2 regions of the Sporosarcina sp. Y838 genome follow, and region 2 is predicted to be linked to the other one. Evidence: riboswitches for the same ligand, from Rfam matches in the RefSeq annotation. Region 2 holds a riboswitch; the other holds the start of a gene.
The links. Region 2 has a riboswitch for lysine ahead of AC1TO4_RS08480 (aspartate kinase). Riboswitches for the same ligand answer to the same signal wherever they lie in the genome.
Positions count from the first base shown of each region.

Region 1 (7,596 bases), on a different contig from region 2:
CGTCTTCCTTCAGGAACGTGGGAAATTCCCGCCTTTACGATAGACTGAGCGGGTTTACCCACTATTGACTGGTCCATGTATTCAATGGATCCCACTTTAGGCTTCAATAAACCGGATAATGTTTTCAACAATGTACTCTTCCCAGCGCCATTCGCACCGATTAATGTAACAATTTCACCCTGATCCACATTCAATGAAACGCCTTTAAGGGCATGGATACTACCGTAATATACGTTTAAGTTTTCAACTTTTAACATGCTCATTCGTGAACTTCCTCCCCTAAATAAGCCTCGATCACTTTCGGATTATTACGGATTTCTTCAGGAGTTCCTTCAGCAAGGAGTACACCGTGGTCCAATACGTAAATACGTTCACAAATTCCCATAACCAAATTCATATCGTGTTCAATCAACAAGATGGTTAGATTAAACTTTTTACGTACAAAAGCGATTAACTCCATTAATTCTTTCGTTTCCTGCGGATTCATTCCAGCTGCCGGTTCATCAAGTAGTAGCAACTGTGGTCCTGTGGCTAACGCACGTGCAATTTCCAGCCTGCGCTGTTTCCCATATGCCAGGTTCGTTGCATCTTCATCTTTATATTTATCCAGTTCGAAGATTTTCAGAAACTCCATCGCTTTTTCTTCCATTTCTTTTTCACCAGCGAAATGGGAAGGAAGGCGTAACATAGAACTCAGAACAGAATGCTTTGCTAGTGAGTGATAAGCTACTTTTACATTATCCAAAACAGATAGCTCATTGAACAATCGGATATTTTGAAACGTCCGACCAATTCCTCTACGGGTTACTTGAAAAGGAGCCATCCCATTAATGCGTTTACCATTAAATAATATATCGCCTTCAGTGGGCGTATAAACGCCCGTCAAAAGGTTGAAACTCGTTGTCTTACCTGCACCATTTGGTCCAATTAGACCAATTAGTTCGCCTTGATTGATTTCCATGTTAAAATTCGAAACAGCTTTCAGCCCGCCAAACTGTATACCGACATCTTTAATTTTAAGTAACGGTTCACTTGTCATGCTGGCTGCCTCCTTTCGAACCTCTCCACAATTTGAAGTAATCCGTTATTTCCATTGTACCCATTAAACCTTTTGGACGATAAAGCATCACGATGATGAGTACAAGACTATAGATGATCATCCGTGTCTCAGGATAACCTTGCAAGAACGTGGACACTATCGTTAACAAAACCGTTGCAACAATTGCGCCTGACAAACTTCCTAAACCGCCCAACACTACATAAATCAGGATATCAATGGACTTTAAGAATCCGAAGTTTGAAGGTTGAATGATATAAAAGTTATGAGCATATAATGCGCCTGCGATACCAGCAAAGAAAGAACCAATCGCGAACGCCAGTACTTTATAATACGTTGTGTTTATCCCCATTGCATCCGAAGCAATTTCATTTTCACGAACAGAGATACAAGCTCGACCATGTCTTGAATTTGTAAAATTGACGATAACGACAATTGTGACGAAAAGACAGATAAATGCAGAAGTCCATGTAGTTGCATGCGTAACTTGCATCCCCGCTGCTCCGCCCACATATTCGATATTCAAAAATACTATTCGAATGATTTCCGCAAAACCGAGTGTTGCGATCGCAAGGTAATCCCCGCGTAGCCGCAAACTAGGTATTCCTATTATCAACCCTGCAATTGTAGCAATTAGTCCTGCGGCTATTATAGCAACCGGAAATGGTAGGTTTAGTTTCATTGTCACGATTGCCGAGATATATGCACCAACTGCCAAGAATCCGGCATGACCAAGTGAAAACTGTCCTGTAATACCAATTACTAAATGCAAACTGACCGCGAGCATTATATTAATGGCCATAAAAATTAATGTATTAGAATGAAAGGTATTCAATATGCCTACATTAAGAAGCACTTGAACAACTGTATAAACGATAAGAGATGAAGCAACAAATGACCAAAACTGTTTCGACTTTTTCATGACTTTGTTTCACCTACACTTTCTCACGTGTATTTTTACCAAAGAGCCCAGACGGTTTGAAGATGAGTATTAAAATCAATATGACGAATGCCGCGGCATCTCTCCATAGAGAGAACCCGAGCGCACTGACAAACGTTTCTACAACTCCAAGCACAAGACCTCCAGCCATGGCACCTGGAATTATTCCAATTCCACCAAGGACAGCAGCAACGAATGCTTTCAAACCAGGAATAATACCCATTAATGGGTCAATCTTTGTATAATAAATACCGAAAATAACGCCCGCTGCACCAGCTAAAGCTGATCCAATCGCAAACGTAGCCGAGATTGTGTTGTCGACATTAATTCCCATAAGCTTAGCTGCTTCAGCATCATAGGAAACAGCTCGCATCGCTTTTCCGATTTTTGTTTTATGTACAATGAATTGTAGAATGATCATTAGAGTAACAGAAACAGATAGAATTAAGATTGCTTGACTGCTGATTTGAGCACCGAAAAAATCAAAAGATTTATTGCGTAATACTTCAGGATACGCATCAGGTTGCGCACCACGCATATAAATGACACCATTTTGAATTAGAAGAGAAACCCCAATTGCTGTAATCAATGCAGCAATTCTCGTTGCATTCCGTAATCTCTTATAAGCGATTCGTTCAATAAGAACGCCAATAATTGCACAGGAAACCATTGATAATAGTAATGCAGGGATAAACCCGAGTCCCCAACCAGCAATGGAGTAATACCCAATAAACGCACCTATCATAAATATTTCACCATGCGCAAAGTTAATCAATTTTATGATCCCATAAACCATTGTGTAACCTAGTGCAATTAACGCATAAATGCTACCGAGTGAAATACCGTTTATTAGCTGTTGTAACCATTCCATGAACTTCTCACTCCTTTTCCAGCTCTAAAGTAAGGATTAAAAAAGAATGGGAGGAGGACATCCTCCCCCCATTCTTACAGTTTAAATTAAGGATTAACTTTTGTTTTAAAGACTTGTTCGCCATCTTTGAATTCAAGAATAGTAGCAGATTTGATTGGGTGATGGTTTTCATCAACCGAATACAATCCAGTGATCAATTCAAGATCTTTCGTTTCAGCAAGGGCATCTTTAATTTTGACTGAATCCGGACCGCCTGCGCGTTTGATAGCATCAGCTAAAAGATACACTGTATCGTAACCTAGTGCGTTGAATGCATCAGGTGATTTACTGAATTTCTCATTGAACTTATCGTTAAAGTCTTGAATGATGCCATCTGGATCTTCAGATGAATAGTGATTTGTTGTGAATGTATTGTTCAATGCATCTGCACCAGCAAGCTCAATTAGAGTAGGAGAATCCCATCCATCTGCTCCCATTAGTGGAACATCGATACCCATTTCACGAGCCTGTTTAACGATTAGTCCTACTTCTTCATAATATCCAGGGATGAAGATGAATTCAGGATTCGCGGCTTTAATACGAGTTAGCGTTGAACGGAAATCAGAATCCTTACCTACGTAAGATTCTTCAGCAATAATTTTACCGCCTGCTTTTTCAAAATCTTTTTTGAATGATGCAGCAAGACCTTTTGAATAATCGCTTGCATTATCAGTGAAAATCGCTACGTTTTTAACACCAAGATCGTTAGCTGCAAAGTTTGCTGCAACCGTTCCTTGGAATGGATCGATGAATGAAGTACGGAAAACGAATTCATTCACACTTCCGTCTTCTTTGACTGTTACTGTAGGGCTTGTTCCAGATGGACTGATAAGCGGTGTTTCGTTGCCGTTCGCAATTTCAGCCTGCGCAACAGTAGCACCACTCGTTGCCGCACCGATGATTGCAACTACTTTATCCTGAGTGATCAATTTAAGTGCTGCACTCGTAGCCTCAGCAGGATCGGATTTATTATCAACTTTCACAAGTTCGATTTCTTGACCATCAATTCCGCCATCTGCGTTTATTTCTTCAACAGCAAGTTCAATTCCTGATAACTCTGAAGTACCATAAGAAGCAACATTACCTGACAATTCAAGGTTGACCCCGATTTTAATCGTATCGCCATCCTTAGAGCCGCCTGTGCTTCCTTCTTCAGCCTTCTCTCCTGCACACCCTGCCAGTATTCCGACAGCTAGTGCCGAAACGGCAAATACACTTACAAATTTTTTCATTTTCAAATGAAATCCCCCTTTTTATTGATATTTCAGATAATTAAAATCGTTCCTCCCCCATAAGAAAACTAACGATTCTCTTTTCCTAGAAATATCACTTTTTTCCTACTTACAAGCCCATTGTAAAACAAACTTCTTATTCAGTCTATAGCAATTTTCATATAATTATATTTCACTGAATAAAATATTCGACCTAGTAAATTTTTACAGTTTTTTTTGTATTATTATCACTAGATTAAATCCAGTTTATTCCTCCTTTACGATCACATAGGACCAAAAAATAGTGTTTTATTAATCCCATATCACTTTTTGGTCTTAATGCCTAGTATATACACCTATCAGACTATTGTCAAAACATTTTTTTGTTAGAAAACTATTATTATTATAATAAAAAAGCGGTAGCCTAAGCCACCGCTTTTTAGTATAAGATTATCAATACTATTAATGTGCCACTTTACTAGCCCGCATTGTCCAGACAGTAAAAAATACTAACAAAATAATAATAACGCCAACGAGTCCGATCCAGATTGAACCTGTAATGCCTAGAATGATATAGCCCATCGCAGCGATTACAGCACTGATTAGCGCGTAAGGAAACTGTGTCGAAACATGATCAATATGGTTACATCCTGCACCTGTAGCAGATAGAATCGTCGTATCAGAAATCGGCGAAGCGTGATCTCCGAATACAGCCCCCGCAAGAACTGCAGCAAGCGCCGGCAGTAACATTTCCGGTGCCGCTTCAATCATGATTGTTCCCGCAATCGGCAGAAGAATACCGAACGACCCCCAAGAACTTCCGGTTGAAAAAGCCATAATGCAAGCAAGTATGAACATAATAACAGGCAAGAATGAAACCGGTATATTTGATTTCATTACAAGGTCAGATAAGAATAGACCCGTTTCAAGTGTTCCGATTAAGAACGATAGTGACCAAGCAAAAATAAGGATTAAAACAGGCGGCATCATAGAATTCATTCCATTTATAAACGCACTGCCCATAAGCGAAAAGCTCGCCGTTTCATTATTTTTCATCTGCTGCATATATAACGCTGCCGCAACTAGGGTAGCTATAATTCCACCCGCCAACAATGAAAGTGCGACATCCGTACTTTCAAAGATCGAGAAGATATTCATCGATCCTCCGATTAGATAGCCAGACACAAACATCGCCGCAAATGTTACTATAACGAGTGTGACAATCGGCGCCACAAGATCTCGTACGCGGCCATGCGTATGTACAGGAAATTCCTCTTTCAATTGACCCGGAATTTCTTTGTCAGGGTCAAATAATTGGCCTGTTTCAGTTGCAAGTTGTTCATGTTTCTTCATATCGAATAGATCGAAATTGGTCCATGCAAGGAAGAATACCATTGCGAGTGTTGCGATAACGTAAAAATTCATGGGTGCCATCATTACGAACGCGGATAATGGCGAATAACTGATTGCTGCTGCACCGCCAAATATAAGGGCGAGTTGTCCGATTAAAAAGGCACCCCAGCTTGAAATTGGTGAAATGACACAAATCGGTGCTGAAGTCGAGTCGATGAAATAAGCCAATTTCGCTCTTGAAACCCTGTGCTGATCCGTAATCGGACGCGCGATTTGTCCCACTGCCAATGCATTGAAATAATCATCCACAAAAATAGCAAGACCGAGTGATACCGTGAGCAATTTTGCCCCACGTTTTGTTTTAATATGGCGTACTGCCCATTCTGCAAATGCTCTGCTACCTCCAGACAAGCTAACGAAAGCAGTGATAACACCTAAGAGCAGGATAAATAGAACAATGTAAATATTCGCTGTATTTAGTCCACCATCCCAAAATGTCGCTTTAATGGATTGCCATAATATGCTCAGCGTTTCTACAGGAGCGAATGACGCCGCTAGCAAAGCACCTGAGACGATTCCAGCACCTAGCGATAACAGCACCCTTTTTGTTGCAAACACCATAATAATGGCGATTAGTGGTGGTAATATTGATACCCAAGTTCCAATCATTTTCTATTCCTCCATTTTGTCGGGTCGAGGCCCTTTCAAGGGGGAATACAAAAAACCGACTGCTAATTACACTTCTCGAGTGTAATTGGAGCCGGCTTTATCTACGTTTCGTTTGTTGGATAAATAATACAGCTTATCTAACTCACGACTTGTAGCTCATCATACATGTTCTTAAGACGTATGACAGTGTTATCCCTATTCGGAACAACCCCAGCCTGATAGATCTCGACGATCTTACCACGCTTCGGCAAAGCTTCCTTTTGCACACGGTCATCGGTGTCAATCTCGCGTGTGTGACTAATAAGCAATGCAGCCTCTACCCAATCGATATTTCTAATCCTCTAATAGCCTATCAGTTATCCGCAGCATTTTCAAGTATTCTTCTTCACTCATATTCAGTGCTTAATGGAACTTCAACCGAAGGAGCATTATCGGTTCCATTATTGTAGATTTGAGGCACCTTACCTTGAATAAGCCCCATGGCTACCGGAATTTTTTGATTAATAACACTTTTTTCAGTTGCAAGCGGAACTATAATCTGGACATTGACTGTTAATAATATATTCACTTCAACGTAGGCACTGTTTATACCAAAAGGAAGAATTTCCGTATCGATTGTCGCACTGACATCACCAATGACATGGAAACGAATTGGAATCTTAGGACCCAAGTTTCCTAGCAATGGAATATTCGTCGCTTGACCGATAGGAACGAAGAAGACGACTCCTCCTTGAGTTTCCATTGCATCGGGATCGAATTTGATTTCATTCTGTGGGGGTAATATATCAAGATTTCCCTCCGAAGCTTGTTGTAAATGGGACTCGACAAGCGTTTGGGTTTCAGCCAACACTCTGTTAATCACTTCCGTGTTAAACTTCCATGTAACAACACCCGTAGATTCATTGGGAATATCCACGATGATATCATTGACGTCGAGCACAGTAGCAACCCTTGAATTGATGGCCTTACTAATAACATGTGAGGCTATTCTTTGCGTCTGTACTTCTGCATATTGGACATATATTGGAGTAAGCCTCATATTGACTACATAAAAAAACAAGAAAACTGCTATAAAAAATGTAGGTACCAAAATAGGTAATAGTCTACGCTTTTTTTTCCTGGTTTTCCTGGTTCTTCTGGTGACTTGCCCCTGAAATTTCAAAACGACTCCTCCTGCTTTTAAGCTATGCAGGAATTGAGCCGTTTATTCTTAGGCAATATGCGAACAGTACCAATGATTAAGACTTAAAATGTTCGGTCCCGTACCAACCAAGCACATCTCTAATCAACTCAGGCATGTAATACTCTACCTCTGCATGTCTGAGAGATGGAAAGAAATGTCCAAACGTAAACATATCTAATGTTGCAAGCGTATATTTTTGACCTGGTACGACCTCACGATTTCCCGCAAAAAGTTGTCCATGTCTATTCTGATATAATCTTTCATAAATCATCG
Region 1 covers NZ_JBXCJD010000012.1:37,371-44,966, forward strand. Annotated here, with positions in the region: gene AC1TO4_RS14135 (ABC transporter ATP-binding protein) at 1-257, opposite strand, end outside; gene AC1TO4_RS14140 (ABC transporter ATP-binding protein) at 260-1,039, opposite strand; gene AC1TO4_RS14145 (branched-chain amino acid ABC transporter permease) at 1,029-1,979, opposite strand; gene AC1TO4_RS14150 (branched-chain amino acid ABC transporter permease) at 1,993-2,868, opposite strand; gene AC1TO4_RS14155 (ABC transporter substrate-binding protein) at 2,955-4,139, opposite strand; gene AC1TO4_RS14160 (Na+/H+ antiporter NhaC family protein) at 4,581-6,140, opposite strand; lysine riboswitch at 6,285-6,467, opposite strand; gene yunB (sporulation protein YunB) at 6,526-7,302, opposite strand; gene AC1TO4_RS14170 (bifunctional metallophosphatase/5'-nucleotidase) at 7,379-7,596, opposite strand, start outside.
Region 1: linked by a shared signal. The riboswitch ahead of AC1TO4_RS14160 (Na+/H+ antiporter NhaC family protein) and the one ahead of AC1TO4_RS08480 (aspartate kinase) in region 2 are both predicted to bind lysine.

Region 2 (7,596 bases):
GTGGAAGCTAAAACACAAACAATAGAAATCTATCTTCCACCGCAAAAAGCTGCTGGACGTATTCTTGAAGGGGATACGAGTGATCAAGTGAAAGAACTTGTTAATCTACTTAAAACTGAAGCTAAAGTAATCTAATCTGACTTTTAATTGTAATAGGAGGGACTATAGATGTCTAAAAAAGTAGTAGTACTTGGGGAAGCACGAGAAGGGGCATTGCGTAACGTTTCGTTTGAGGCGATTGCAGCTGCTAAAAAGGTATCCGGAGGCGGAGAAGTTGTCGGGCTCTTGCTCGGCGATGCAGTACAATCGTTAGCGGAAGAAATGATCCATTACGGAGCGGACCGTGTGATCACTGTTGAGCATCCACATTTGAAGCTTTATACTTCCGATGGCTTCAGCCAAGCATTCATGGCTGTTTATGATCAGGAGAAACCGGATGCTGTTGTTTTTGGTCATACGGCTCTTGGAAAAGATCTTTCGCCTAAAATTGCTAGTAAACTAGCATCGGGTTTGATTTCTGATGTAACTGCTATTGAAGGAGAAGGCGATGCGGCAGTATTTATCCGTCCTATCTTCTCCGGTAAAGCATTCGAAAAAGTGAAAAATAAAGATGGATTATTGTTTATAACAGTTCGCCCAAATAACATTGCACCGTTAGAGCATGATGCAAACCGTTCTGGCGAAGTAACAGCGGTACCTGTTGAGGTTGCTAATCTACGGACAATCATTTCTGAAGTTATCCGTAAATCGACAGATGGCGTCGACCTTTCGGAAGCGAAAGTTGTTGTTGCAGGGGGGCGCGGCGTGAAAAGTGCAGAAGGCTTTGAACCACTGCAAGAACTTGCATCACTATTAGGCGGAGCAATCGGTGCTTCACGCGGGGCATGTGACGCTGACTACTGTGACTATTCATTACAAATCGGACAAACGGGCAAAGTTGTTACACCGGATCTGTACATCGCTGCAGGAATATCGGGTGCAATCCAGCATATGGCGGGCATGTCCAACTCGAAAATAATCGTGGCTATCAATAAAGATTCAGAAGCGAATATTTTTAAAGTAGCTGACTACGGTATTGTTGGAGACCTATTTGAGGTTATTCCAATGATGATTGAAGAAATCAAAAAGCTTAAAACGAACTGATTCAAAAGTAAGCGCCCTCATTAGCAGGGCGCTTACTTTTTTTGCAGAGCATATATTTAGGTCGGGATATAGCAGCATGCTATAATACGATCATAGGTTATCTAATAAGAGGAGGAAATATATTATGGCTATTATTCACGCAACTGATCAGAACTTTGAAGAGAACATTAAAGAAGGATTAGTCCTTGTAGACTTTTGGGCACCTTGGTGTGGACCTTGTAAAATGATCGCTCCAGTACTTGAAGAACTAGACGGCGAAATCACAGGGAAAGCAAGTATTGTTAAAGTTGACGTAGACGACAATCAGGAAACAGCTGGTAAATATGGCATTATGTCAATCCCTACTTTGGTTCTTTTCAAAGACGGAGAAATCGTCGATAAAGTTGTCGGTTTCAAACCGAAAGAAGCACTTGCAGAATTGATTACAAAGCACGCTTAATTATTAACATAATTCAGCAACAACGCCTAAGTTACCGATAGAGAGGAATGGAATATAATTCCTCCTCTTCGAGCTGAAGCCTCTGGCGGATGTCGAGGGTATTGAATGGAGTCAATCGAGGAAACTCCAATCAATATCTTAGCGTAAATACATTGAGGCATATTTGAAAGTATAACCGGGTCCCTTCAAAGGCTCCCGGTTTTTTTGGTAGGTGAAATAGATGAATGAACTAATTTCAGAGAAGTTGGCTATATTACCGGAGTTGCCGGGTTGTTATTTAATGAAAGACAGGCAAGGGACAATTATCTATGTCGGCAAGGCAAAAGTTTTGAAAAATCGTGTGCGCAGTTACTTTACGGGAAGCCATGACGGGAAAACACAGCGACTGGTTGGGGAAATTACAGATTTTGAATACATTGTCACATCTTCAAATCTGGAGGCTCTTGTTCTTGAATTGAATCTGATCAAACAGTATGATCCGAAATATAATATCATGCTAAAGGATGATAAAACGTATCCGTATTTAAAATTGACTGCTGAGCGACATCCGAAACTAATTATTACAAGACAAGTCAAAAAAGACAAAGGAAAGTATTTTGGTCCATACCCAAATGCATTTGCCGCTGGGGAAACAAAAAAATTACTTGACCGACTTTATCCTTATCGAAAATGTTTAACGTTGCCGGACCGAGCTTGTTTATATTACCACCTTGGCCAATGCCTTGCACCGTGCATCAATGAAGTGAGTACTGATACGTACAAAGAAATGGTGGACGACATCAGCCGATTTTTAAACGGTGGTTATAAAAAAGTAAAAAAAGAATTAACAGAGAAAATGTCTGCTGCAGCGGAAAATCTGGAATTTGAACGCGCAAAAGAATATCGTGATCAGATTGCTAATATTGAAGCGGTCATGGAGAAACAAGCGATGACCATGAATGATTTCACGGATCGTGATATTTTCGGATTTGCAGTCAATCACGGCTGGATGTGTGTTCAAGTCTTTTTTGTCCGTCAAGGAAAGTTGATAGAACGGGATGTGTCACTTTTTCCACTTTATCAAGAACCTGAAGAGGAATTGCTGACTTTCATTGGCCAATTTTATGGAAAATCGCAACACTTGATTCCCCAGGAAATACTTTTGCCACAAGGAATCGATAATGTAATCATCAGTAGGCTTCTCGATGTCAATGTATTCATTCCACAGCGCGGAAAAAAGAAGGATCTCGTCCAATTGGCAGTCAAAAACGCAGAGATATCATTGTCAGAAAAGTTCCATCTCATTGAACGTCAGGAAATGCGGACAATCGGTGCATGTGAGGAACTTGGCAAAGCGATGAACATCACAGTTCCTTTACGTATTGAAGCATTTGATAATTCACATATGTATGGCGCTGATGCAGTTTCTGCAATGGTTTCATTTGTTGACGGGAAACCGAATCGAAAAGATTACAGAAAATATAAAACGATGACCGCGGCAGCGCACGACGATTATGGTGCAATGCGTGAAGTTGTACGGAGACGTTATATTCGTGTGTTGAAAGATGATTTGCCATTACCAGACCTTATTGTTGTTGATGGGGGTAAAGGTCATATGGAGTCTGTTAGGGAAATCATTGAGGATGAGTTGAATTTATCCATTCCCATTGCGGGACTTGCAAAAGATGAGAAGCACCAAACAGCACAACTCCTTTATGGTAACCCGGTTGAAATGATACCACTTAAGAGGTCGAGTGAAGGATTTTACTTATTGCAAAGAATCCAGGATGAAGTGCATCGATTTGCAATCACGTTCCACAGACAACGCCGCGAAACGAATTCATTGACGTCAGCACTGGATGGATTGCCGGGAGTTGGGCAAAAACGGAAAACGATGCTGTTAAGGCATTTTGAATCCGTAGAAAAGATTCGCGAAGCTACGATTGAACAATTGCAAGAAGCAGGACTACCTGTAGGTGTAGCAAAATCAGTTGAAGCGCATTTTCGCGAGATGGCATTGCGGGAAAAAAAGTAATATGGTAAGGTGAAACCAATGAATTTTTTCACTAATACATTTATATGTAGTGAAGATAGAGGTGCGGTAACCAATAGTAGATCCACGGAAGGCGGCAGCCTAATGAAAGGGATTGAAAGGGGTATTCGCCGAAGCGGATGAATCGTCTGTCACGATTGTCATGCTGGATTTCCATTGAATAAGTGGAGATTTGTCAGGTATGGAAATACCTGGAGGGCTATCTGGATGGGGCGTCTCTTCGGGGATAGCTCCAATCAGACCGGCTCTCATACTTTTGAGGGCCGTTTTTGCATTCAGGGGAAAATGGAGGAAAAATCATGGGACGTATTGTAATGAAATTCGGAGGGACATCAGTTGCAAATCCAGAGAGAATTGCACGGGCTGCAACACTTGTTAAAAATGAGGTTAATCGTGGAAACCAAGTGGCTGTCATTGTCTCTGCGATGGGTAAAACAACAGATGAACTATTAAGGTTGGCAATGGAGATTAATCCCAAAGCAGGACGGCGCGAATTGGATATGCTTCTTGTAACAGGAGAACAAGTAACAGCGTCTTTACTTGCAATGGCGATTACTGCACAAGGGTTAGAAGCACGGTCATACACAGGTTGGCAAGCAGGGGTAACGACAGAGGCTGTTCATGGTAATGCAAGGATTGAACAAGTTAATGCTGACAAAATTCAAACCGCACTAGAATCAGGCGCGGTTGCAGTAATCACTGGTTTCCAAGGAATTGATAATAACGGTGAGTTGACAACACTTGGTCGCGGTGGTTCCGATACGAGTGCCGTCGCAATTGCGATTGCACTCGATGCAGCTAGTTGTGATATTTACACGGACGTCGAAGGGGTATTTACGACGGACCCAAGATTGATCGAACAAGCGACGAAACTTGAGGAAATATCTTACGATGAAATGTTGGAAATCGCTAACCTTGGTGCGGGTGTGCTTCATCCAAGAGCAGTTGAGTTTGCAAAAAATCATCAAATGCCGCTTCGGGTAAGACCGGCTCATATGGACGGAGTAGGAACAGTTATCAAGGAGGAAATCGATTTGGAAAACAATTTAATTGTACGTGGCATCGCTTTTGAGAGAGAAATTGTACGGATTACAGTGATGTATGAAGTACCTTATAATGGCTCACTTGCTAATATTTTCACTGCACTCGCGAAACAACATGTAAACGTCGACATCATTGTTCAGACAATTATGGAAGGCGTACAGCCGTCTGTGTCATTTTCCATCAAAAAAGAGGATTTCGCAGAAGCGATAAATGTTTTGGAGACCGAAAAAGAATCGCTCGGTTACAGTCGGGCAGATTTTGAAGTAGGACTGGCGAAAGTTTCAATCGTGGGCAGTGGAATGGTATCGAATCCGGGAGTTGCTGCGCAAATGTTCGACACGCTGAGGAACGCAACCGTTCCCGTGAAAATGGTGAGCACTTCTGAAATCAAAGTCTCCGTAGTCATTCCTGAATCGGATATGGAGAAAGCAGTTGCAACACTTCATGAGCAATTCGGTTTAGATAGAAAGTAAAGTAGAATTAAAAGAAGATGCACCCAATTCCGGGGCATCTTCGATTCATACTTCAATTTTGGTTTTTAAATCCCATTTGACTTGAAAGTGCACCAAACCGTCTTTCATTTCACCGTAGCATTCAGTCAGAAGTCCATTTAACTTTTGATATTGTTCTGCAATGAAGCCCGCTTCAAGTTGACAAGATCTATTTTGGTTATTTGTCCCAAAATCGTTTTTCATCGAATAAAACGCTTCATCCTTTTCAGTCTTATCAAGCTGAAGTGGACCCCAACCGGCTTCCGTAAAGAAAATGGGTAGTTCATCAATACTGAAAATGGGGAATTTTCTGGCCACATCTTTTCCAGCCCAGTACAGAATGTCATCTTCGTGGTTGCCGAGAATACTAGGCAACACGTGGTCCCGTAAAAGTTCATAGCCGAATCGGGTCGGCGTATCGTATGTAATGTTTTCCAATCGAACATGCAACCCTTTCGGTTAAATGATAGAATCAGTAAGTCTAATGGCATAAAAGAGTACTAGATTAAGGCGTGGCAAAAAGCCTGAATCGTCTTGACCTCTTCAAAACTGAGGAGTACAATGGTTATGTCATAATATTGTACCATGAAGAGGTACGCCGTCAACATTTGCTTCGTGTCGAAACGATGGCAGACGACGATTGGCGGACTCAGTTAATAAGGGAGGGTAAAAGACTTGTCAAGAGAATCAGATTTCTATTTACGTCGTCTTCATTCGTTGCTCGGAATCATTCCGGTGGGGCTTTTTCTAGTCCAGCATTTGGTCATTAACCATTTTGCAACACGAGGTCCAGAAGCATTCAACACCGCTTCCAATTTCATGGGGAGCTTACCATTCGTTCTATACCTCGAATGGTTTATCATCTACATTCCACTCATGTTCCACGGATTCTATGGTGTGTACATAGCTTTCACATCAAAAAACAACGTACAACGATACGGCACTTTCCGTAACTGGATGTTTATGCTACAACGCATAACTGGCGTATTCCTAGTTGTGTTCATCGCATGGCATATTTACCAGACTAGAGTTCAAAAAGCATTAGGTGCTGATGTGGACTTTAATATGATGGAAGATATTTTGTCGAATCCGTTCATGCTTGCATTTTACATTGCGGGAGTTATTGCGGCAACATTCCACTTATCAAACGGTATTTGGTCATTCCTAGTAAGCTGGGGATTAACACAATCACCGCGTTCACAGAAAATTGTTACATATATTTCAATTGTCGTATTCCTAGTTCTTTCGGTAATTGGTGTACAAGCACTATTTGCTTTTGTTTAATTTGAATCAACAGAAATCCCGCTGATTCAAGTTAAGTCTTGGCATAATTGATTAATAAATTAATTTATTGAAATACGAGATCCCTATAATTTGAGGAGTGAAACAATAATGGCGAAAAGCAGATTGATTGTTGTCGGCGGAGGTCTTGCAGGCTTGATGGCAACTATCAAAGCAGCTGAAGATGGCACGCCGGTCGACCTGTTCTCAATTGTTCCGGTTAAACGTTCCCACTCAGTATGTGCGCAAGGTGGCATCAACGGCGCAGTGAATACAAAAGGGGAAGGCGACTCGGTTGATATCCACTTCGATGACTCTGTATATGGAGGAGACTTCCTTGCGAATCAACCCCCTGTACAAGCCATGACGGCCGCAGCACCAGGAATCATTAGTTTGTTAGACCGTATGGGCGTAATGTTCAACCGGACACCTGAAGGACTTTTGGATTTCCGACGTTTCGGAGGTACAATGCACCACCGTACGGCATTTGCAGGAGCGACAACAGGACAACAGCTTCTATATGCACTTGACGAGCAAGTTAGACGTTTTGAAGTCGATGGGCTTGTTCAAAAGTATGAACACTGGGAATTCTTAGGTGTTGTACTTGACGAAGAAGGCGTTTGTCGCGGTATCAAAGCACAAAACATGAAAACAATGGAAATTAAAGCGTTTAAAGGCGATGCAGTAATTATGGCAACAGGTGGACCCGGTATCATTTTCGGGAAAACGACAAACTCTGTCATTAATACAGGTTCTGCTGCTTCCATCGTTTATCAACAAGGAGCACAATATGCAAACGGTGAGTTCATTCAAATTCACCCGACAGCGATTCCAGGAGACGACAAACTCCGACTTATGAGTGAATCTGCACGTGGTGAAGGCGGTCGTATCTGGACTTATAAAGACGGAAAACCTTGGTACTTCCTCGAAGAAAAATATCCAGATTACGGTAACCTTGTACCTCGAGATATTGCAACCCGTGAAATTTTCGACGTTTGTGTTAATCAAAAACTTGGTATTAACGGCGAAAACATGGTGTACTTGGACCTTTCCCATAAGGATCCGAAAGAACTCGATATCAAGCTCGGCGGAATTATTGAAATATACGAGAAATTTACAGGCGACGATCCGCGTAAACTTCCGATGAAAATCTTCCCAGCAGTCCA
Region 2 covers NZ_JBXCJD010000005.1:30,032-37,627, reverse strand. Annotated here, with positions in the region: gene AC1TO4_RS08500 (electron transfer flavoprotein subunit beta/FixA family protein) at 1-135, shown strand, start outside; gene AC1TO4_RS08495 (electron transfer flavoprotein subunit alpha/FixB family protein) at 169-1,143, shown strand; gene trxA (thioredoxin) at 1,268-1,582, shown strand; gene uvrC (excinuclease ABC subunit UvrC) at 1,803-3,596, shown strand; lysine riboswitch at 3,645-3,824, shown strand; gene AC1TO4_RS08480 (aspartate kinase) at 3,914-5,131, shown strand; gene AC1TO4_RS08475 (YslB family protein) at 5,177-5,587, opposite strand; gene AC1TO4_RS08470 (succinate dehydrogenase cytochrome b558 subunit) at 5,825-6,433, shown strand; gene sdhA (succinate dehydrogenase flavoprotein subunit) at 6,542-7,596, shown strand, end outside.